4 regions of the Microbacterium sp. NFH-22A-Y genome follow, and region 2 is predicted to be linked to each of the others. Evidence: predicted binding sites of a transcription regulator. Region 2 holds the regulator's gene; each other region holds the start of a gene.
What was found. Region 2 encodes LexA, which represses DNA repair genes until DNA is damaged. Its sites were predicted from a motif close to TCGAACANNTGTTCGA; they were not measured.
Positions count from the first base shown of each region.

Region 1: L0965_RS04230 (HNH endonuclease signature motif containing protein) is a predicted target of LexA. The motif match lies at 2,604-2,619, and genes of this name have one in related genera.
Region 3: L0965_RS08735 (HNH endonuclease signature motif containing protein) is a predicted target of LexA. The motif match lies at 3,400-3,415, and genes of this name have one in related genera.
Region 4: L0965_RS00810 (HNH endonuclease signature motif containing protein) is a predicted target of LexA. The motif match lies at 3,130-3,145, and genes of this name have one in related genera.

Region 1 covers NZ_JACBGF010000001.1:882,780-888,656, reverse strand. Annotated here, with positions in the region: gene cydC (thiol reductant ABC exporter subunit CydC) at 1-1,427, shown strand, start outside; gene moaA (GTP 3',8-cyclase MoaA) at 1,449-2,543, opposite strand; gene L0965_RS04230 (HNH endonuclease signature motif containing protein) at 2,680-4,200, shown strand; gene L0965_RS04225 (sulfate/molybdate ABC transporter ATP-binding protein) at 4,220-5,317, opposite strand; gene L0965_RS04220 (ABC transporter permease) at 5,320-5,877, opposite strand, start outside.
Region 2 covers NZ_JACBGF010000004.1:89,233-95,109, forward strand. Annotated here, with positions in the region: gene L0965_RS15130 (TIM-barrel domain-containing protein) at 1-2,219, shown strand, start outside; gene L0965_RS15135 (hypothetical protein) at 2,229-3,245, opposite strand; gene lexA (transcriptional repressor LexA) at 3,248-3,913, opposite strand; gene L0965_RS15145 (LysM peptidoglycan-binding domain-containing protein) at 4,190-4,612, shown strand; gene L0965_RS15150 (histidinol-phosphate transaminase) at 4,670-5,776, shown strand; gene hisB (imidazoleglycerol-phosphate dehydratase HisB) at 5,831-5,877, shown strand, end outside.
Region 3 covers NZ_JACBGF010000002.1:611,548-617,424, reverse strand. Annotated here, with positions in the region: gene L0965_RS08750 (sugar transferase) at 1-1,315, opposite strand, end outside; gene L0965_RS16745 (CPBP family intramembrane glutamic endopeptidase) at 1,618-2,496, opposite strand; gene L0965_RS08740 (low molecular weight phosphatase family protein) at 2,565-3,170, shown strand; gene L0965_RS08735 (HNH endonuclease signature motif containing protein) at 3,427-4,758, shown strand; gene L0965_RS08730 (polysaccharide biosynthesis tyrosine autokinase) at 4,900-5,877, shown strand, end outside.
Region 4 covers NZ_JACBGF010000001.1:171,255-177,131, forward strand. Annotated here, with positions in the region: gene L0965_RS00790 (thiamine pyrophosphate-dependent enzyme) at 1-107, shown strand, start outside; gene L0965_RS00795 (alpha-ketoacid dehydrogenase subunit beta) at 107-1,084, shown strand; gene L0965_RS00800 (dihydrolipoamide acetyltransferase family protein) at 1,112-2,440, shown strand; gene L0965_RS00805 (MarC family protein) at 2,472-3,098, shown strand; gene L0965_RS00810 (HNH endonuclease signature motif containing protein) at 3,206-4,726, shown strand; gene L0965_RS00815 (formylglycine-generating enzyme family protein) at 4,830-5,813, opposite strand; gene L0965_RS00820 (DUF202 domain-containing protein) at 5,810-5,877, opposite strand, start outside.

The DNA of each region.
Region 1 (5,877 bases), on a different contig from region 2:
ACGATGCGGCCCTGCGCCAGCTCGCGGTCACGCGCACCGATCTCGTGCGACGGCTGATCCCGCTGGCCCCGGACGGCCTCACCCGCACCCGCCGCGGGTCGGTGCTGGGCGCGCTCGTCGACGACGTCGACGAGCTGCAGAACCTGCCGCTGCGGGTGGTGCTGCCACTCGTGTCGTCGGCGGCCGTCGCCCTGGGCGCCGTCGTGCTCGTCGCGCTCGTGTGGTGGCCGGCCGCGCTCACCCTCTTGACCTGCCTGGTCGTCGCGGCGCTCGTCGCGGTCGGCTGGGGATGGCTCGCCGGCTCGCGGGCCGAGCGGTCGATCGCCCCGCTGCGGGCCCGGCTCGCCGACGCCGTCCTCGACCATCTCGCGAGCCTCGACGTGCTGACCGCGTACGGCGCGGCCGGGCGCAGCGCGGCACGGATCGCCGCCGCCGACGCGGAGCTGCGCCGCGCGGTCACCCGCCGCGCCGGCGCGCAGGCGGGCTCGACGGCTCTCGTGTCGGTGCTGGCCGGTGCCGCGTCGCTGCTCGCCGTGCTCGCGACGGTGGGCGCCGTCGGAGACGGCACGATCACCGGTCCCGCCTTCGCGGTCGTCGTGCTCGTGCCGATGGCCGTGTTCGAGGTCTTCACCGCCGTTCCCGCGGCGGCATCCGCCTGGCGTCAGGTGCGCGCGGCGGCCGCACGCATCGCCGAGGCGGTGCCCGACACGGTGCCGGCCGGCATCCCGGTCGCCACCGTCCCGGCGGTCGGCACGGGCCCCGATCTGGGCGACGGCATCGTGCTCCACGGCGTGTCGGCGCGCTGGCCGGCGGCGCGGGAGGACGCGCTGCACGACCTCGACCTGTCGATCGCCCCGGGCGAGCGCGTGCTCGTGGTGGGCTCCAGCGGCGCGGGCAAGACGACCGTGGCGCACGTGCTGGTCCGCTTCCTCGACACCGTGCGCGGGCGCTACACGATCGGCGGCGTCGACGTCGCCGATCTCGATCCGGACGACGTACGGGAGACGGTCGGACTGTGCGAACAGCAGCCGATGCTCTTCGACGAGGACATCCGGCAGAACCTTCTCTTCGCCCACGACACCGCGACGGATGCCGAGCTGGAGGCCGTGCTGGAGCGGGTCGGTCTGGGCGACTGGCTGCACGAGCGCGGCGGACTGGACGCGCGCGTCGGGGAGCGCGGCGCGCTCGTGTCGGGAGGGCAGGCCCAGCGCATCGCCCTGGCGCGGGCGCTGCTGCACGGCTTCCCCGTCCTGGTGCTCGACGAGCCCACCGCCGGTGTCGACGTCGACGCCTCGGATGCGCTGCTCACCGACCTGCTGTCGGCCGTCGATCCCGATCGGGCCGTCGTGCTGATCTCGCACGTCGAGGTGCCGGCCGGACTCGTCGACCGCACGGTGCGCCTCGCCGGAGGTCGCATCGAGGCCTGACCCGGGCGCGCCGGATGCGGCTCAGCCGCCGATCGCGTTCATCCCGCGATGCGGCTGCAGGAACGACGGATCGTCGATCGCGTGGCCGGGGAGCTTGCCCGCGACGCAGTCGTGCAGCACGGCGTCGATCGCGGCGTCGTCGGAGCCGGCCGCGCGCAGCACGGGCAGCAGGTCGTACTCGTCGTTCGAGAACAGGCAGTTGCGCAGCTGCCCGTCGGCGGTCAGCCGCAGCCGGTCGCACGCGCCGCAGAAGGGGGCCGTGACCGAGGCGATGACGCCGACCGTCGCGGGACCGCCGTCGAGGAGGAAGCGCTCCGCGGGCGCTCCGCCCCGCCCGGGGATCGGATCGAGGGTCCACCGGGCGGCGAGAGCGGCGAGGATCTCGTCGCGGGTGACCATCTGCGAGCGGTCCCACGTGTGCCCGGCATCCAAGGGCATCTGCTCGATGAAGCGCATCTCGGCGCCGTGGTCGAGCGCGAAGGCGACCAGGTCGGCGAGCTCGTCCTCGTTCACGCCGCGCATGGCGACGGCGTTGAGCTTGAGCGGCCGCAGACCCGAGGCCGCGGCGGCGGCGATCCCCGCGCGCACCTCGTCCAGCCGGTCCCGCCGGGTGAGCTCGCGGAACCGCTCGCGGTCGAGCGTGTCGATCGAGATGTTGAGCCGCTGCAGTCCCGCCGCGACGAGGTCGGGCAGCACCTCCCCCAGCCGGATGCCGTTGGTCGTCAGGGCGATCTCGACGGGGCCGCTCGGACCCTCGATCGCCGCAAGGCGCCGCACGACGTCGACGATGTCGGCGCGCAGGAGCGGCTCGCCACCGGTGAGGCGGAACGTCGTGATCCCGGATGCCGCGGCCACCGCGGCCACGCGGACGATCTCGTCGGTGGAGAGGATGCTGGTGCGCGCGAGCCACTCGTTGCCCTGCTCGGGCATGCAGTAGGTGCAGCGGAGCGAGCAGCGGTCGGTGAGTGAGATGCGCAGGTCACGGTGCACCCGGCCGAAGCGGTCGACGAGCGGGGCGCCGGGCGCTGCCGGCGACGTCGACCGGGGCGCGGAAACGGCGCCGTCCTGTCGCGCGGCGTGCGTCGTTGCGCGCAGCGTGAGCGGGACGGCGACCATGCTCCGAGGCTACCCGCCCGATGGACGGCGCGGGCCGAGGGGAATGTTCTCTTGCGCTCTTCGAAGCTTTGTTCTATTATGGAGGGAAGAAACCCCGCGCGTGCCCACCTTCTGTTGCGGGTCCTGTCCTCCGGTCGTGGCCGGGTCAGGGGTGATGATGCACGCGCAGACGAGGACCCGTGAGGGTGATGCGATCTGGCCCGGGTTGGATGCCGTGGTGACCGGTGTCGTGGATGCGCGGCGTCGGGCCGCTGCCGCGCAGGCCGCGGAGGCGCGGTTTCTGGCCGATGCCGTGGGACTGGTCGCGGAGCGGACGGCGTTGCTGAGGCAGGAGGCGCAGCAGCGGGGTGGGTCGGTGCGGTCGTCGGATGCGGATCTGCCGTTGCGGGAAGTCGCGTTGGAGCTCGCGATGGCGCTCCGGGTGTCGGATCGGGGTGTGCAACGCCGGATGTCGGAGGCATACCTGCTGACGACCCTGTTCCCGCGGACGTTTGAGGTGTGGGCGGGCGGGGAGATCGATGCCGCTCATGCGTGGGCGATCAGCCGCACCGGCACGATGTTGACGGCCGAGGAGGACCGGTCACGGTACGAGACCCTCGCCCTGGAGGCGGCCCGTTCGGAGTCGCCTGCGCGGATGAGCGCGGCGGCGAAGGCGATCGCCGCGACCATCGACCCGGCCGCCTTCACCGAGGCCGCGCAGCGCGCGTATGACGAACGCTCCGTCCGGTTGTTCCCCTTGGAGGACGGGATGGCTCGGCTGATCGCGGATCTTCCCGCACCGCTCGCACACGCGATCCACGACACCCTGACCGCCCGGGGCCGGGCGATCCTCGACCAGCCCGACGAGGACATCGACGGCGCCGCGGATGCCACCGACGCAGATGCCTTCGGCGGTATCGACACCGATGTGAACACGCGCGTCGCCCGGGGCACGAGTGGCGGCCCGTGTGGCGAGACGCTCATCACCGGCCCCGCTCGCGCCACCGACGTGACCTGCACGACCACGCCCACGCCCACGGCCACGACCACGACCACCACCACTGCAGTGAAGGACTCCCGTACGTTGGCGCAGGTGCGTGCGGACATCCTCACCGACCTGCTCCTGACCGCCACTGCCTCCACCCGAGCCACCGGGGCCGGTATCGAGACGGTGACGGCGCAGATCCAGGTGACGATCCCCGCCCTCACCCTCGCCGGTGACCCCGACGGAGGCCCGGCCCTCCTCACCGGGTACGGGCCCATCGACCCGGGGCTTGCCCGACGCCTGGCCGCCCTGGCCCCCGGGTGGGATCGGGTGTTCACCGACCCGACCACCGGCATCCCCGTCGCCGTCGACCGGTACCGACCCAGTGCCGAGCTGCGCCGCTTCCTCGCCGCACGGGATGAACGCTGCCGCACCCCCGGCTGCACCCGCCCCGCGCACCGGTGCGACCGCGACCACACCACCGCAGCCGCAGAAGGCGGCCCCACCGCCCCCGACAACCTCGCCCACCTGTGCCGCCGCCACCACACCGTCAAACACCACACCGCCTGGCAGGTCCGACACCTCGGCCACGGAACCCTCCAATGGACCTCACCCACCGGACGCCACTACGAAGACCACCCACCCAGCCGCGTCCGATTCGTGCCGCACACCGAGGACCCACCACCGTTCTGAGCACCACGCACGGGCAGCGTCACCGGGCAGCGACCCGCACGTCGGTCGCGACGATCGACAGGCGCACCTCGTCACCCTCGGCGACGTCCGCGGCGGCGAACTCGGCGATCGCGAGCTCGCAGACGACGGCGGGCTCGCGGGTGTGCAGGCGGACACCCGCGGCGGTCGCCTCGATCCGCACCACCCTGGCGCTCCAGCGGATGCCGGATGCCGAGGCGCCCACGGCCTCCGCGTCAGCCGAATCCCTCTCCCCAGCCCCCCGCGCGGACCGCACCCGGACCGCGCCGGTCAGGATCAGCGCCACGGCGTCGCCGTCGGAGAGGCCGGGCGCGGGAAGGCGCACCGCACCGGCCGTCCACACCCCCGCCTGCACCCGACCCGGCACGCGGTTGACCCCGCCGAGCGCCGCGACGAAGTCCGTCGCGGGCGTCGTGAGCACCTCGCGGGCGGGTCCCTGCTGCGACACCCGGCCGTCCTCGATCACGACGAGGCGGTCGGCGAGGGTGACGGCATCCACGACGTCATGCGTCACGAACAGCGTCGTCGTGCCGGAAGCGCGCAGATGCGCGGCGAGCACACGGCGGATATCGGCGACCGTCACCGGGTCGAGCGCGGTGAAGGGCTCGTCGAGCAGGAGCAGCCGCGGCGCGGTCGCGAGGGCGCGGGCGAGGGCCACCCGCTGCTGCTGGCCGCCGGAGAGCTCCGCGGGCCGGCGGTGGCCGACACCCGGAAGCCCGACGTTCTCGAGCCAGCGCTGCGCCTGCGCGCGGCGCGCGACCCGGGCAGCCGCCCTCCCGGCATCGTCGGAGACGCGCAGCCCGAACGCGACGTTGTCGCGCGCGGACAGATGCGGGAACAGGCGCGGATCCTGGCCGAGCAGCACGACACCCCGCCGCTGCGGCGCCACCTGCACCGCGGGCGACGAGACGACCTCACCTCCGACACGCACCTCCCCGGCGCTCGCGCGCATCAGTCCCGACACGACATCCAGCAGCGTCGACTTGCCCGCGCCGCTCGGTCCCATGACGGCGACGATCTCCCCCGCGGCCGCGGAGATCGCGACATCCAGCACGAACGCGTCGCGGCGCACGACGACGTGCGCGTCGAGCGCGGCCACGGTCACCGCCCCGCCCCCGGCATCGGCCGCCAGGCACGGACGAGAAGCAGCACGCCCACCGCCGTCACCAGCAGCAGCAACGACAGGGCGACGGCGGTGCCCTGCGAGACACCCGCCCCGTTGAAGGCGGTGTAGATCGCGAGCGGCATCGTCTGCGTCACGCCCGGCGCGTTGCCCGCGAACAGCGCCGTGGCCCCGAACTCTCCGATGGCCCGCGCGAAGCACAGCACGACCCCGGCGAGCAGGCCGGGCGCGGCCAAAGGCAGCGTGATCCGCCAGAGGATCCGCCACCGTCCCGCCCCCAGCGCCGCCGCGGCATGCTCGTAGCCCACGCCGGTCGCGCGCAGGGCTCCCTCGAGCGCCAGCACGAGGAATGGGAGCGCGACGAACGTCTGCGCGATCACGACCGCGGTCGTCGTGAACGGGATGCGCAGCCCCGCCCCCGCGAGCAGCTGTCCCAGCCAGCCGTTGCGGCCGAGGAGGAACAGCAGCGCGACGCCGCCGACCATCGGCGGGAGCACGAGCGGAACCGTCACGACCGCGCGCAGCACACCCGCCAG
Region 2 (5,877 bases):
ACACCGAGCAGCGCAGTCCGGTGCAGCCGGTGGCGGGCGAGCCGCTGCGCCTCGGCGTGCGCACGTCGGGAGACATCGACGCGGTCACGGTCGAGCTGCGGGTGGACGGCGCCGACGCGGTGATCCTCCCGCTCGCGCGCGTCGCCCGGTCGTCGCGCGGACAGGCCGTCGACGGCGGGCACCTCGCCTCGGCCCAGGCGCGCACCGCGCGGGCCGCGGGCGGATGGCAGGTGGAGCTTCAGGCTCCGCCGGCCGGCAGCGTGCTGCGCTACCGGTTCGCCGCCGCCGGCACCGACCGCGGCGGCTCCACCCGCTGGTTCGAGACCCGGGTCGCGGCGTGGCGCGACGCGGATGCCGCGGCGCTCGCGGTCGAGGGGACCGCCGTGGACGTCGTGCCGGGCACGCTCCAGGTGCTCGACGACGGCGAGCGGATCCACCGCCTGCGCTTCGCCCTCCCGCTCGCGCCGGGGGAGCACGTCACCGGATTCGGTGAACGCTACGACGCGCTCGATCACCGCGGGGCGCAGTTGGACGCCGTCGTGTTCGAGCAGTACAAGAGCCAGGGGGCGCACCGGCGCACCTACCTGCCCATGCCGTTCGCGCACGTCGTGGGCGGCGCCGGCTGGGGGCTGCACGTGCGCACGTCGCGTCGCGTGTGGTTCGACATCGGAGAGCAGGTCTCCGATCGCCTGGTGATCGAGGCCGACGTGGATGCCGCCTCCGGCGCGCCGGCCGCACTCTCGCTCGCCCTGTACACGGGCGATCCCACGACCGTGCTCGACGCCTTCCTCGCGGAGACCGGACGCCCCCGCGTCCTTCCGGACTGGGTGTTCGGGCTGTGGGCCAGTGGCAACGAGTGGAACACGCAGGCCGAGGTGGAGCGCCAGATGGCGCTCCACCGTGAGCACGACATCCCCGTGCGCAACGTGGTGATCGAGGCATGGAGCGACGAGAAGAGCTTCACGATCTTCCGCGACGCGCAGTACGCGGTGCGCGAGGACGGCGGCCCGATGCGCTTGGCCGACTTCACCTTCCCCGCTGACGGCGCCTGGCCCGACCCGAAGGGCATGGTCGACGCGCTGCATGCGCACGACGTGCGTGTGCACCTGTGGCAGATCCCGCTGCTCAAGCTCCGCCCGCATCCCACCGGCCAGGCGGCCGCGGACGCGCGCGCCGCGCTCGCTGAGGGCGTCGTCATCCGGGAGAGCGCTCCGGACGGGACGCTGCGGCCGTACCGCAACCGCGGGTGGTGGTTCCCGCTCTCGCTCATGCCCGACCTCACCGACGAGCGTGCCGCCGCGTGGTGGACCGAGAAGCGCCGCTACCTCGTGGAGGAGGTCGGCATCGACGGCTTCAAGACCGACGGCGGCGAGCACGCGTGGGGCGAGGATCTCGTCTACCTCGACGGCTCGTCCGGCGACGTCGCCAACAACCGCTTCCCCGTGGCGTACGCCGCCGCGTACGGTCGGCTGCTGGAGTCGGCGGGCAAGGCTCCCGTCACCTTCAGTCGCGCCGGCTTCACCGGCTCACCCGCGCACGGGGCGTACTGGGCGGGAGACGAGAACTCCACGTGGGAGGCGTTCCGCTGGTCGATGTTCGCGGGGCTCTCCGCGGCATCCTGCGGGATCGTCTACTGGGGCTGGGACATCGCGGGCTTTTCCGGTCCCATCCCCGACGCGGAACTGTACGTGCGGGCGATGGCGGCGAGCGTGTTCGTGCCGATCATGCAGTACCACTCCGAGTTCAACCACCACCGGCTGCCCTCCAACGACCGCACGCCGTGGAACATCGCCGAGCGGACGGGCGACGAGGCGGTGATCCCCGAGGTGCGCGCGCTCGTCCGGCTGCGCGAGCGCCTCGTGCCGTACCTCGCCGAGGCGGCGGCGCGCGCCGTCTCCTCGTCGGTGCCGATGATGCGCCCCCTGTACTTCGACCACCCGACCGATGCGGCCGTGTGGCGGCATCCGCTGCAGTGGATGCTGGGCAGCGACCTGCTCGTCGCCCCCGTGCTCGAGCCCGGGGCGCGGGAGTGGCCGGTGTACCTGCCGTCCGGATCGTGGGTCGAGGCGCGCACCGGCGCGGCGCTGACCGGCGGACGCGTGGTCACCGTCGACGTGTCGGCGCGGGACGCCGTCCCGGTGTTCGTCCGCGCCGAGGCGTGGGTCGCCTTGGCGCCGGTCCTCGCACCGGAGCGGGAGCCGCACCGCGACGAGGACTGAGGCCGTCTCTCACGCGGTGGGCTCGTCGGCGGCTGCCTCGTCCGTGCGGTGAGCCCACCGGTGGGCCACGCGGCGGCGCAGCGCCACGGCGCGCTGCGAGGCGCCGGCGAGCCAGCCCGCTCCGACGAGGACGAGGGCCACGATGAGCACCACCACGGCCGTGCCCACGGCGCCGGCGAGGAGCCGGTCGTAGATCGCGAGCGCCGCGGCGGAGGAGAAGTCCGCCTGCGTCGCGGAGGACGCCACCCACGGGCGGCCGACCCCCGCGGCGATCAGCAGGATCGCCGACCCGATCCCCGCGGCGATGCCCGCCCGGGCGAGAGCGGCGGCGCGGCGTCGCGCGAGCACGACCCCGCCGATGAACAGCACGGCCGTGACCACCGGCATCCACCCGCCGAGAGCGACGCCGAAGGCGTAGCCCGTCCGGATCGCCGAAAGGGTGTCACCCGAACCGATGATCACGACGTGGTCGACTTCGGGGATGAACGGAGCCAGCGGAGCGCCCTGCGCGACGAGGCGCTCTTCGACGGCCGCGACGATCGCGCCGATCTGGATGCCGAGGCCGTCGGCCGTCTGCACGACGACGCCGCCGCCGTCGGAGGTCGCCGCGACGGTCAGCGCCCGATGGGAGCGGCGGACGACCTGCTCCCAGACGGTGCTGAACGCGTCCGAGCGCACGGCGTCGGCCACGGCGACGTGCACGAGCTGCTGCAGCGCCGTCGCCGCCGGGCCTTCCAGGCGCCGCAGCGCCTGCGCCGCGCGGTCGCCCATGCCGAGGTCGATCAGGCCGTCGATGACCGTGCCGGTCAGCGCCGCCGTGTCGAGCCGCTCATCGATCGCCGTCGTCGATGCCGCGATCACGGCGTCCTGGACCTCGACGGCCTGCGACAGCGGCGCGAGGGTGGCCGTGAACGCGTCCTCGTCCACGAGCTGCGTCCGCGCCCATCCGCTGACGATCGACAGGGGCAGCAGGACCGCCGCGACGACGATCACCGCCGTCGACGCCACCCCGCGCGCGGTGGCCATCCTCAGACGGCGCGCAGAACCGCGACGACGCGGCCGAGCACCACGGCGTCGTCGCCGAGGATCGGTTCGAACGCGGAGTTGCGGGGGAGCAGCCACGTGTGGCCGTCGCGCTGGCGGAAGGTTTTGACGGTGGCCTCGCCGTCGAGCATCGCCGCCACGATCTCGCCGTTGTCCGCCGTCGGCTGCGAGCGCACCACGACCCAGTCGCCGTCGCAGATGGCGGCGTCGATCATCGACTCGCCGCTGACCTTGAGCATGAACAGGTCGCCCTTGCCCACGAGCTGTCGCGGCAGCGGGAAGATCTCCTCGACCTGCTGATCGGCGGTGATCGGCACGCCGGCGGCGATGCGGCCCACGAGCGGCACGAGGGCGGCATCGCCGAGGGCGGGCGCGAGGTCGGCGGGGTTCTCCGCGGCCGCGCCGGGCAGGTCGATGAGCACCTCCATCGCGCGGGTCTTGCCCGCGTCGCGGCGCAGGTAGCCGCTGAGCTCCAGCTGGTTGAGCTGATGGGTCACGCTCGACAGCGACTTCAGTCCGACGGCATCGCCGATCTCGCGCATGCTCGGCGGGTAGCCGTGGCGGGCGATGGAGGTCTGGATCACCTCGAGGATCTTCAGCTGCTTGTCGCTGAGGCTCTTCCGCCTGCGTGTCTGAGGCTTCTCGGCCATGTCGCGCGCTCCTTCGATCGCGTCCCCCCGAAGGCGTGGCCTTCGAATGTCGGAGGTAGGTGATGGGGTCGTCTTGTCGAAACCGTATCCGGTTTTCGCAGCCTCGACCGGCACGCGCCCGCGTGTCGCCTTCGATTCATCTGCGAGAACCATGTGCTTGACACCCGAACACCATCGAAGATACATTCGGAAGAGAGATTCGCATCCGGCCCTCCCGGCCGAGGATCGGATGCGAATCTCTCGACACCCGGAGACACCCGTCCTGAGGAGGAACCCATGACCACGATCGACATCCTCGGCGCCTCGCCCCGCGGCCGTCTCGTCGCGGCGACCCCGATGACGACTGTCCGCGCGACGAACGCCCGCACGACGAACGCCCCGACGCGACTGCGTCTCACGGCACGGGGTCGGCGGGTCCTCGCGCTGCTCGCCTCCGTGCCCGCGGTGATCGCCCTCAGCATCGCGATCCTGTCCGGTGGTGGCGCGCTCGCCTCGAACGAGAACGGCTCCGGGGTCTCCTTCGCCCACGTCACGGTGCAGCCCGGTGACACGCTCTGGTCGATCGCGCACGCCGTCGCGCCCGATGCCGATCCGCGCGACGTGGTCGACGCGATCATGCGGCTGAACGCGCTGCCGTCGGGAAGCCTCGACATCGGCCAGAGCGTCGCGATCCCGGCGGAGTACAGCGCCGGGCGCTGATGCTCCCGGCGCCGGGAGCCCTCTCGGGGCGCCGCGCCGTGCAGTGCGCCGTCTACGATGTTCAGGGTGAGCGTCCGACTCGATGACCTTCCCCTCCGCGACGATCTGCGCGGGCTGACACCCTACGGGGCGCCCCAGGCGCCGCTGCCGGTGGCGCTGAACGTCAACGAGAACACCCACCCGGTGCCGGAGGACGTCGCCGACGACATCCTCGACAGCGTCGCGCGCGCGCTGCGCGAGGTGAACCGGTACCCCGACCGGGAGTTCACGGCTCTGCGCGAGGGATTCGCGGAGTATCTGGGTCACGGCCTGTCGGCGGCTCAGATCTGGGCCGCCAACGGGTCGAACGAGGTCCTCCAGCACCTGCTGCAGGCCTTCGGAGGTCCGGGACGCACCGCCTTCGGCTTCGCTCCCACCTACTCGATGTACCCGCTGCTGACGCGGGCGACGGGGGCGACCTACGCGCACGGCACCCGGGGCGTCGACTACACCCTCGCCCCGGAGGACGCCGCCGCCCAGATCGAGCGCGCCCAGCCGGACATCGTCTTCCTCTGCGCGCCGAACAACCCGACCGGCACCCCGCTCGGCCTCGACGTCATCGAGGCGGTGTACGACGCGGCGCCCGGCATCGTGATCGTCGACGAGGCGTACCAGGAGTTCGCGCCGCGCGATTCGCGCTCGGCGCTCACGCTCCTGCCCGATCGTCCGCGTCTGGTGGTGTCGCGCACCATGAGCAAGGCCTTCGCGTTCGCGGGTGCCCGTGTCGGCTATCTCGCCGCCGACCCCGCCGTGATCGACGCCCTGCGCCTGGTGCGCCTCCCGTACCACCTCAGCGCGCTCACCCAGGCCGCCGCGACCGCGGCGCTGCGGCACGCGCCCGCGATGCTCGCGATGGTCGACGACATCGTCGGTCAGCGCGACCGCATCTCGGCGACCCTCGACGCGCTCGGCTACCGCCCGTTCGAGAGCTGGACGAACTTCGTCCTCTTCGCGGGCGTGGAGGACCCGGCCGCCACGTGGCAGGCCCTCTACGACCGGGGCGTCCTCATCCGCGACGTCGGCATCCCGCACAGCCTGCGGGTGACGGCCGGCACCGAGGAGGAGTCGACCGCGTTCCTCGACGCGCTCGCCTCGCTGGGCCCGGGTGGAGCCACCGCGCGGTAGCACGCGCCGGTAACACGCGGAAGCGGTCGCGCGGGCGCTCGGTAGACTCGGCGCATGAGTACTTCTGCCCCCCGCATCGCCTCCCTCCGGCGCGCGACGAG
Region 3 (5,877 bases), on a different contig from region 2:
TGATCCCCGGCTTGACGAGGAACCGGCGGTGCACGTGAGTGGCGTATTGCTCCACCTCGCTGGGCAGCGGCGGCCGGGGCCCCACCAGTGACATCGAGCCACCGATCACGTTGAACAGTTGCGGCAACTCGTCGAGGCTGTACTTTCGCATGATCCGACCGATGGGGGTGACCCGCGGGTCGTTCTTCATCTTGAACATGACTTCGTTGCCGGAGTCGACGCCTTGCTCCTGACGCTCGTTCCACAGCTGCTCCAGCAGCTCCTCGGCGTTGGTGACCATCGAGCGGAACTTGAGCATGGTGAACTCACGGCCGCCGCGTCCGATGCGTGTCTGGCGGAACAGGACCGGTCCCTCCGACGACAGACGGATGCTCATGGCCAAGAAGGCCAGCACCGGGCTCAGCACGATCACTCCGAGCGTGCTGGCGACGAGGTCGACGGTCCGCTTGAGGAACAGCTGCCCCTTGCTGAAGCGCGGTGTCTCGACGTGGATCAGCGGAAGTCCCGCGACGGGACGTGTGTGCAGTCGCGGACCGGCGATGTCCACGATGCTCGGGGCGAGGACGAGGTGCTGCTTCCCGGCCTGAAGGTTCCACGAGATCTGCTTGACCTTGTCCGGCGGCAGTTCATCGGTGCTCGTCACGGCCACCGTGTCCGCGCGCGTGAGTTCCATCGCGCGTTCGACGGCGTTCACGCTGCCCATCACCGGGATCGAGGTCCCCGGCACGACATCGGCGATCTTGCCGGACGGGGTGCAGGCTCCGACGACGTGGTAGCCGGCGCTGGGTGTGCGCAGCAACTCCCGAGCGATCTGTGCGACGGACGCCTCCGAGCCCACGAGCAGCACCCGCGCCGAGAAGTCCCCGTTGCGCCGCTTCATGATGAGCCACTGGCGCCACAGCCACCGCATCCAGAGGAGGACGACGACGCCGATGGGAAGGCTCAGGACGAGGAAGCCGCGCGCGACATCGACCTTGGCCAGGAACGCGATGATGGCGATCACGCCGAAGAGCCGCACGCTCGCATCGACGACTCGAAGGTACTCGTTCGATCCCGAGCCGAGGACGCGGATGCTGCGCGAATCGCTCCACGAGAGGGCGCCCATCCACACGACGATGAGGAGCACCGAGAATCCCCAGTAGGAGACATCCGTGATGCGGGAGTCGTCGCGGATCGCCAGCTGCGCGTTGCCGAAGCCGAACCACGCGATCTGGGTACCGAAGACGACCCAGGTGAGGACGAGGAAGTCGCTGACGACGAGTCGGCGCTGGAAGCGACGACGCCAGTCGTTGAAAGGTGGGGCAGCGGGACGCATGGTGCTGGTGGCCTGAGCCGACGCACCGGTCGGGACAGAGGTGATGAGACCGCTGTCCGTGCGGGGTGCTGTCGAGTCGTGAGGCGACTCCGTCGTCGCATCGACCTGAATACCGGTCGACACTTCGGCGCCCTCCTTCTGTTCCTCTGGTCCTGGGCCCCCCGGCTCTCGGGAGATTATCAGCCGAATGTGTCAGGCGTGTGACGCCTGCCAGCTCGGTTACTCCCGGTGACACCTGAGCGTAGGGGCCAAGGGAGGCCGGCTCATCATCCTTTTGGTGAAAACTTGGTGACTCAGGTGACTCAGATGAGAGCGGTACCGACGACGACGAGGGCGAGGTACGTCACGTTGTAGACCACGTGGGTGAGCACCGCAGCCCAGATACGGCCCGTCAGGAGCACGACGAGCGCGCACGTGGCACCGACGGCGAAGAGTTGGATGCCGTCGCTCAGCGTCAAGACGCCGGCGGTCGCATGCAGCAGCACGAAACCGCCCGCCGACACCAGCAGCGCCGTCATTCCGGCGGCGACACCACCCACGCCGCGTCGCAGCAGCTGGTAGACCGCCACGAGCACGACCGTCCGGAAGAAGAACTCCTCCACCACGGGCGCGATCACCCCCGCGGGGAGGGCGTCGGTGAGCCACCATCCGGACGGCAGTGATCCGTCGAGGCTCACGGCGGAGGGGAAGGACGCGGCATCCGCGCCGCTCACCCATCCCTGCATCATGCGCAGTGCGATCCCCAGCCCGAGGCCCCACAGCAGATCGGTCGGCCGGAAGCGCAGGAGCCCGGCAGGCCGGCCGCGCAGGAAGGCGAAGGCGATCGCAGCACCGAGTCCCGCCCACAGCACGACGGTCGACGCGAGCGGTGCCCACGGCGCCGCGATGCGACTGACCGCCCCTCCGCCGACCACCCCGATCCCGACGCCGATCAGCGCCGCCGACAGCACCGTCAGGTCCCACCGCCGCACGGCACGGCCGCCCTCGCGCCAGTCGGTGCGCTTGCGGCGCCGGCGCGGCCGATGGGCGGCATCCGGGGTCGACGCGGGCGTGGCCCGTTCCGCTTCGCTGCGCTCGCTCGACGGCCGGGACGCGTCGGCGGGAGCGGGATGTTCCGGCGCGCCGGACTCCCCCCTCGGCCGGGGGTAAGGCGAAGCGGGGTCGCTAAGCTGATCGGGCACGTGGCCAAACTACCGGTCGCGCAGCGAGCCACACACTCCCCCCGCTCCTCCCGACACCGGAAGTCACCGTGCTCGAGATCCTCACCGTGTGCACCGGCAACATCTGCCGCTCCCCTCTGGCCGCGCAGCTGCTGGCGCTCCGCCTCGCCGACCTGGACGTGTCCGTCACCAGCGCGGGCACACGCGCACGCGAGGGGATGCCGATGACACCGGAGGCCGCCGATCTCGCCGCCGCCCGCGGCGTCGGCCCCGCGCTCACCGCGGCGCACGGCGCCCGCTACCTCACGCCGGCTCACGTGCACGGCGCCGATCTCGTGCTGGCGATGGCGCGCGACCACCGCCGCGAGATCGTCGAACTCGATCCGTCGCGCACGCGCAGCGCCTTCACCGCACGGGAGTTCGCGCGGCTCGCGGGCGACGTCACCGACGAGGAGCTGCGGACGGCCGCGGCCGGCGCGGGCGATGCGGCCGGTCCGCGGGAGCGGTTCGCGGCGGCGCTCGCCCTGATCGCCGGCCGTCGCGGGATCACTCTGCCCCCGGCATCCCCCGATGAGGACGACGTCGTCGACCCGTACGGGCGCTCCGCGGCGACGTACGAACGCTCCGCGGCGGAGCTCGAGCCCGGACTCGCCGCCGTCGAGCGCGTGGTGCGGATCGCGCTGACCGGTCGTTGAGCGAGCGCAGCAAGTCGAACCACCCCACCCCCACCCATCCGGTCGTTGAGCGAGCGCAGCAAGTCGAAACACCCACCCACCCCCGGTCGTTGAGCGAGCGCAGCGAGTCGAACCACCCACCCCCATCCGGTCGTTGAGCGAGCGCAGCGAGTCGAAACGCCCACCCCACCCATCCGGTCGTTGAGCGAGCGCAGCGAGTCGAAACGCCTGTGGATAACTCACTCCAGTGTCGTATCTATGTTCTAATGTCGAAGGCATGGAGAACCGACTCGATGGCATCGCCGCAGCGCTCGACGCGCTGACGGCCGCCGGTGGTGGCCGGGCTCCGGAGGCGCTCTCACCGGGCGAGCTCATCGAGGTGAACCGCATCTTCGGTCAGCTCATGCGACAGGTGGATGCCGCGTTCGCTCCCGTCGCCGCGGAGATCGCCCGGCAGTCGCGACCGCAGCTGGGCGGCGACTCCCTCGCGAAGCGGCAAGGCTTCCGGTCTCCGGTCGCGCTGATCCAGGCGACCACCGGCACGAGCGTCGGCGAGGCGATCAGGCTGGTGCAGGTCGGCGAGGCCACGCCGTCGCGGGCGACGTTCGGCGGCGACGAGCGGCCGGCGGCGCATCCGCATGTGGCGGCGGCGGTCGCGGCGGGCACGCTGGGTATGACGGCGGCATCCGCGATCATCGGGCTGCTCGATCGGCTGGCACTGCGGGTCGACCCAGACCGTCGAGACGCGGCCGAGCAGGACTTGTGCGAACGGGCACCGGGGCTCCGCGCCGACGAGCTGTCGCGGCTGCTCGCGCGGGCCGAGGCGCAACTCGATCCCGACGGCATCGCCGCCGCACACGAGGAGCACCGGTCGCAGCGTGCCTTGCGCGTCCAGGAGCGCGACGGGATGCTGCATCTGACCGGTGTGTTCGACGTGGCCAGCGGTGCGCCCATCAAGACCGCGCTCGATGCGATGGTGACGCGGGTTCTCCAGCAGAACGAGCATCGCGATGACGCGGCGCGAGACGAGCGCACGTTGCCACAGATGCGCGCCGACGCTCTCCACGAGCTGTGCGCGCACGCTCTCGGATGCGATCGGGTGCCGACTGCGGCGACGACGACCGTCGTGGTGCGGATGACCCTCGACGAGCTCGAGTCGGGGCGAGGATTGGCGAGCATCGACGGGTTCGATGCCGCGCTGCCCGCGGCCGAGGTGCGGCGGCTGGCGGCGGATCTGCAGGTCATTCCGTGCGTGCTCGGCGGCGACAGCGAGATCCTCGATTGGGGACGCGCGCGGCGACTGTTCTCCTCGGCGCAGAAGCTGGCTCTCGCCGAACGGGACGGCGGCTGCGCCTTCTGCGGGGCGCCCCCGCCGTGGACGCACGGTCATCACCTCTCCTGGTGGGATCGAGATACCGGACCGACCGACATCGACAACGGCGTGCTGCTGTGCACCGGATGCCACCATCGCGTGCACGACGACGGTTGGGAGATCCGCATCGACGGCCGCGGCACGGCGGCCGGCGTCTGGTTCGTGCCGCCGCCCTGGATCGATGCGGACCGCACGCCACGGCTCGGCGGGAACGCGCGGTATGCACTGCGGGGGTGAGTCCGGGTGCGAACGACCCACCCGCGCGGCATCGTGCTGTTGCCACCTGGACACCGGCACGAAACATGGCCTATGGCAGACTGAGTCCGATCGTCCGGCCTCCACCCCCTCTTGGCCGGCAGCGCATCTTCGAGAGGCACCATGGAGCTCAGCGACTACATCCGCATCCTCCGCAAGAACTGGCTCGTGGTCGTTGTCCTGACCCTCCTCGGGCTCGGGGCTGCCGCGGGGTACTCTCTCACGCGCACGCCGATCTACGACTCGGCGAGCACCGTGTTCGTGTCGACGCAGGCCGGGAGCACGGTGGCCGAGCTGCAGCAGGGCTCTTCGTTCGCCCAGGCGCGCATCAACACGTATGTCGGCCTGACGACCACTCCCGTCGTCCTGAACCCCGTGATCGCGGACCTGGGGCTCGCGACGACCGCCGAGAGCTTGGCGCGGGACGTCAAGGCGACCGCCGCCCTCAACTCGACGCTGATCACGATCACCGTCTCCAAGCCCGATCCGGTCGAGGCGGCGCGCATCGCCAACGCCGTCGCCGCCAGCCTCGCGTCCGCGGTGCCGCAACTGGAGCCGGAGGGAAGCAACGGCGCCAGCGCGATCCGTCTGAGCCGCGTCAGCGACGCCCAGCCGGCGCTGAAGCCGTCGAGCCCCAACGTCCCGCTGAATCTCGCCCTCGGCACGCTCGTCGGTCTCGCGCTCGGCATCGGTGTCGCCGTCCTGCGCACGACGCTCGACAACCGCGTGCGCACGCCGCGCGACGCCGAGCAGATCACCGGCGCCCCCGGCATCGGCGCGATCGCGTACGACGCGAAGGCGAAGGAACGCCCGCTCATCGTGCACGCCGACCCCCTCAGCCCGCGAGCCGAGTCGTTCCGGGCACTGCGCACCAACCTGCAGTTCCTCGACATGGGCGGTCGGTCGAGTTTCGTAATCACCAGCTCCATCCCGAGCGAGGGCAAGTCGACCACGACGATCAACCTCGCCATCGCCCTGGCCGACGCCGGAAAGCGCGTCGCTCTGCTCGACACCGACCTCCGCAAGCCCAAGGTCGCCGAGTACCTCGGCCTGGAGGGCGGAGCGGGCCTCACCGACGTTCTCATCGGACGCGCGAAGGTC
Region 4 (5,877 bases), on a different contig from region 2:
AGCCGGACTCGATGTTCGCCCACGTCTACAGTGAGGACCACCCCCTGATGGTGGAGCAGCGGCGCTGGCTCGCCGCCTACGAGGCATCGCTGGAGGGAGGCGTCTGATGGTCGAGTCCATGCCCCTGGCCAAGGCCCTCAGTGCGGGCCTGCGCGCCGCGATGGCCGCCGACGACCACGTCCTGCTGATGGGCGAGGACATCGGTCGTCTCGGCGGCGTGTTCCGCGTCACCGAGGGCCTGCAGGCCGAGTTCGGCGACCGGCGCGTGCTCGACACGCCGCTGGCGGAGTCGGGCATCGTCGGCACGGCGATCGGTCTCGCGATGGCGGGTTTCCGGCCGATCGTGGAGATCCAGTTCGACGGCTTCGTCTTCCCCGCGTTCGACCAGATCACGACACAGCTCGCGAAGCTGACGAACCGGCACGAGGGCGCGCTGCAGATGCCCGTCGTCATCCGCATCCCCTACGGCGGCCACATCGGCGCGGTCGAGCACCACCAGGAGAGCCCGGAGGCGTACTTCACGCACACGGCGGGCCTGCGGGTCGTGTCGCCGTCGACGGCGAACGACGCGTACTGGATGATCCAGGATGCCGTGCGCTCCCCCGACCCGGTGATCTTCCTCGAGCCCAAGGCGAAGTACTGGATGAAGGGCGACGTCGACGTCGACGAGCGGCCGCTGCCGTTGCACGCCTCGCGCCTCGTGCGCCGCGGCACCGACGTCACGCTCGTCGGCCACGGCGCGATGGTGACGACGCTCCTGCAGGCCGCCGCGCTCGCCGAGAGCGAGGGCACGTCGTGCGAGGTGATCGACCTGCGCTCGCTGTCGCCGATCGACTACGGCCCCATCCTCGACTCGGTGCGCCGCACGGGCCGCATGGTCTACGCGCAGGAGGCACCGGGATTCACCTCGGTCGGCTCTGAGGTCGCGGCGACCGTCATGGAGCGCGCGTTCTTCGCGCTCGAGGCGCCCGTGCTGCGCGTGTCGGGCTTCGACGTGCCGTTCCCGCCCGCCAAGCTCGAGGGCACGTACCTCCCGGATGCCGACCGCATCCTCGAGGCCGTGGACCGCGCCCTCGCCTACTGAACGTCCGCCGCGAAGGAGAACCACGACATGAGCGAGCAGATCTTCCACCTGCCGGACGTCGGTGAAGGACTCACCGAGGCCGAGATCGTGCAGTGGCGCGTCGCGCCCGGTGACGCCGTCGAGGTCAACGACGTGCTGGTCGAGATCGAGACCGCGAAGTCGCTCGTCGAGCTGCCCTCGCCGTTCTCCGGCACCGTGGGCGAGCTGCTCGCGCCCGAGGGGCAGACCGTCACGGTCGGCGCGGCGATCATCACCATCGCCGGCGACGCGGGGGATGCCGCGGCATCCGCTCCCGCCCCGGCCGAGCAGGCCGCGGCATCCGACGACGACGGCGGTGCGGTGCTCGTCGGCTACGGCACGGGCGCCGGGGCCACCTCCCGCCGTAAGCGCCCCGCCGAGCGGGGCGAGACGGTGCGGGCGTCGGTCGGCGTGGTCGCCAAGCCGCCGGTGCGAAAGCTCGCGCGCGACCTCGGGGTCACGCTGTCGGAGGTCACCCCGACCGGTCCCGCCGGGGAGGTCACCCGCGACGACGTCGTGCGCCACGCGGAGCAGGCGAGCGTCTTCCGCAACATCGCGACGCCGGTCGCTCCCGCCGAGCGCGAGCAGACGATCCCGGTCTCCGCGCCGGCGCCCGCCGCTCCGCCCGTGGGCGAGCGTGAGGAGGCGATCCCGGTCAAGGGCGTGCGCAAGGCCACGGCATCCGGCATGGTGCGCTCCGCCTACACGGCGCCCCACGTCTCGGTGTGGACCGATGTCGACGCGACCCGCACGATGGAGCTCGTCAAGCGGCTGAAGGCCTCGCCCGACTTCGCCGACATCAAGGTGTCGCCGCTGCTGATCATGGCGCGCGCCGTGATCTGGGCGGTCCGGCGCACGCCCCTGATCGGCGCCGCGTGGATCGACAAGGAGGACGGCTCCGCCGAGATCCGCGTGCGCAACTACGTCAACCTCGGCATCGCCGCCGCGACGCCCCGCGGCCTGCTCGTGCCGAACATCAAGGACGCGCAGGACCTCAACCTCCGCGAGCTCGCGAAGGCGCTCGAGAAGCTGACGCTGACCGCTCGTGAGGGCAAGACGACCCCGGCCGACCAGCAGGGCGGCACGATCACGATCACGAACATCGGTGTGTTCGGGATGGATGCCGGGACCCCGATCATCAACCCGGGGGAGTCCGGCATCGTCGCGATGGGCACGATCCGCCAGAAGCCGTGGGTCGTCGACGGCGAGGTGCGTCCGCGGTTCGTGACGACGGTCTCGGGCTCGTTCGATCACCGCGTCATCGACGGCGACGGCATGAGCCGGTTCATCGCCGATGTCGCGTCGATCCTCGAGGAGCCCGCGCTGCTGCTGGACTGATCGAGCGGGCCGGCTGCACCACAATGAAGGCATGCTGAGCGTCTTCGTCGCCGCGCTCGCGGCGCTCGTCCCGATCACCAACCCGATCGGCGCGGTCGCCGCCTACGCGGGGCTGGCGGCGCATCTCGACGAGGCGGACCGCCGCCGGCAGTCGTGGCTCACGGGTGTGTACGTCGCGGTGATCCTGACCGTCTTCGCCCTTCTCGGCACGCTGATCCTCGAGTTCTTCGGCATCTCGCTCGGGGCGCTGCAGATCGCGGGCGGCCTGGTCGTGATGCACGCCGGGTTCGGCATGGTCGTGCCGCGCGCTCTGGGGGCGGGGGCCTCGGATGCCGAGAAGGAGCACGCCGCGACGAAGACGGACATCAGCTTCTCGCCCATGGCGCTGCCGCTCATCGCCGGCCCGGGCGCGATCGGCGTCGTCGTCGGTCTCGCGGCGCGCAATCCCGGCATCCTGGACCGCGTCGCGATCGTCGCGGCCGTGCTCGTCATCGCCGCCGCGATCGCGGTGCTGCTGCGCTACGGGACGCCCCTCACCGAGAAGCTCGGTGCGACGGGCGTCGGCGCCATCACGCGCGTGATGGGCTTCCTCATCCTCGCGATCGGCGTGGAGATCCTCGTGCACGGTCTCGCGGCGGCGCTTCCGGGCCTCGCGTGAGCGGACCGTTTCGATGTCGCTCTTGCGTGTTTCGAATGTTTGTTCTATAGTGGGGTGAAGAAACCCCGCGCGTGCCCACCTTCTGTTGCGGGTCCTGTCCTCCGGTTGTGGCCGGGTCAGGGGTGATGATGCACGCGCTGTCGAGTACACGTGAGGGTGATACGACCTGGCCCGGGTTGGATGCCGTGGTGGCCGGTGTCGTGGATGCGCGGCGGTGTGTGGCTCGGGCGCAGGCCGCGGAGGCGCAGTTGCTGGCCGCGGCAGTGGATGTGGTCGCGGAACGTGCCGCGGTGCTGAGGCAGGAGGCGCAGCAACAGGGGCGGTCGGTGAAGTCGTCGGACGCGGATCTGCCGTTGCGGGAGGTCGCGTTGGAGCTCGCGATGGCGTTGCGGGTGTCGGATCGGGGTGTGCAACGGCGGATGTCGGAGGCGTACCTGCTGACGACCCTGTTCCCGCGGACGTTTGAGGTGTGGGCGGGCGGGGAGATCGATGCGGGTCATGCGTGGGCGATCAGCCGCACGGGCACGCTTCTTACCTCTGAAGCGGACCGGGCGCGGTACGAGACCCTCGCCCTGGAGGCGGCCCGGTCGGAGTCGCCAGCGCGGATGAGCGCGGCGGCGAAGGCGATCGCCGCGACCATCGACCCAGCCGCCTTCACCGAGGCCGCGCAGCGCGCGTACGACGAGAGATCCGTGCGCTTGTTCGCCTTGGAGGATGGGATGGCCCGGCTGATCGCGGATCTTCCCGCCCCGCTCGCCCACGCCATCCACGACACCCTGACCGCCCGGGGCCGGGCGATCCTCGATCAGACCGACGAGGACAGCGACGGTGAGGCGGATGTCACCGACGCGGATGCCTTCGCCGATGTCGACACCGATGTCGACACCGATGTGAACACGCGCGTCGCGCGGGGCACGAGTGGCGGCCCGTGTGGCGAGACGCTCATCACGGGCCCCGCCCGCCCCACCGACGCGACCTGCACGACCACGCGCACGGCCACGACCGCCGTGAAGGACACCCGTACGCTGGCGCAGGTGCGTGCGGACATCCTCACCGACCTGCTCCTGACCGCCACTGCCTCCACCCGAGCCACCGGTGCCGGAGTGGAAGCGGTGACGGCGCAGATCCAGGTGACGGTCCCCGCCCTGACCCTCGCCGGCGACCCGAACAGCGGCCCGCCCCTGCTCACCGGGTACGGGCCCATCGACCCGACGACCGCCCGCCGCCTCGCCGGGCTCGCCCCCGGCTGGGATCGGGTGTTCACCGACCCGACCACAGGCATCCCCATCGCCGTCGACCGGTACCGACCCAGCGCGGAAATCCGCCGCTACCTGGCTGCACGGGATGAACGCTGCCGCACCCCCGGCTGCACCCGCCCCGCCCACCGGTGCGACCGCGACCACACCACCGCAGCCGCAGACGGCGGCCCCACAGCACCTGACAACCTCGCCCACCTCTGCCGCCGCCACCACACCGTCAAGCACCACACCGCCTGGCGGGTCCGACACCTCGGCCACGGCACCCTCCAATGGACCTCACCCACCGGACGACACTACGAAGACCGCCCACCCAGCCTCGTCAGATTCGTCCCCACCACCGCCAGACCGAACGACCCGCCCCCCTTCTGAGCGGCGAGGGCCTTCCCGATGTGCACGACCGCGATTGACATCACGCACGCGGGCGCGCCGGCGGACGGCGGCGTCACCGCGCATCCCGACTCTCCGTCCGGCGTCAGCGCGGACGCGAGACCGTGCGAAAGCCCGCGTTGCCCATCGACGAGTCCGGCGTGTTCTGCGAGCGCGCCGAGTTCCGGTAGCGGTTGCAGTACGAGACGTGGCACAGATAGCTCCCGCCGCGCAGGACGCGGGAGGTGCCGGTCGCAGGCCCCCGCGGGTCGACCCGCGGAGAGCGCGCGTAGTAGTCGGGGTCGAACCAGTCTGCGCACCACTCCCAGACGTTGCCCACGGGCTGCCACAGGCCGTAGCCGTTGGGGGCGAACGAGCGCACCGGGGCGGTCGTGAGATAGCCGTCGTCCATCGTGTTCACGCGGGGGAACTCGCCCTGCCAGATGTTCACGGGCCAACCGTCGGTCCCGGGTTCGCGCTCCCCCCAGGGGTACTTCTCGGACTCCCGCCCGCCGCGAGCGGCGCACTCCCACTGCGCCTCGGTGGGCAGCGCGCGTCCGGCCCAGTCGCAGTAGGCGATCGCGTCGTTGAAGCTCACGTGGACGACCGGGTGGTCGGGCAGATCGTCGACCGTCGACGCGCGCCCTCCGGGATGCCGCCAGTCGGCCCCGCGCACGCCGATCCACCAGGGCGTTCCCGGCGCCCTGCCCAGAACGTCCTCCGCGGGGGCGGCGACCGCGAGGTGGAACACGGCGGAGAAGCCGAACGCCTCCGCGTCGGTGACGTATCCGGTCGCCTCCACGAAGGCCGCGAAGGACGCATTGGTCACGGTGGTCGCGTCGATGTCGAACGCGGCGAGCTCGACGGCATGCACCGGGATCTCGCCGTCGCCGACGTTCGCATCGCCCGACGAGTCGCCCATCAGGAACGCTCCCGCCGGCACGTGGATCTGTTCGATGTCGTGGGCGGCGGCCCTCGCCGAACCGTCGTCCGCGCGGCGCACCGGGCCGAGCGCGACGAACGCGTCGCGTCGCGGTCCTCCGCACGAGCAGTTCGGCCCGCACGACCCGCCGTCCTGTCCCGTCGTCATGGTGCCCCCGGTGTGTGCTGTGCGGCCAGGACGAGGACGGCGACGATCGCGGTGACGCCACCGC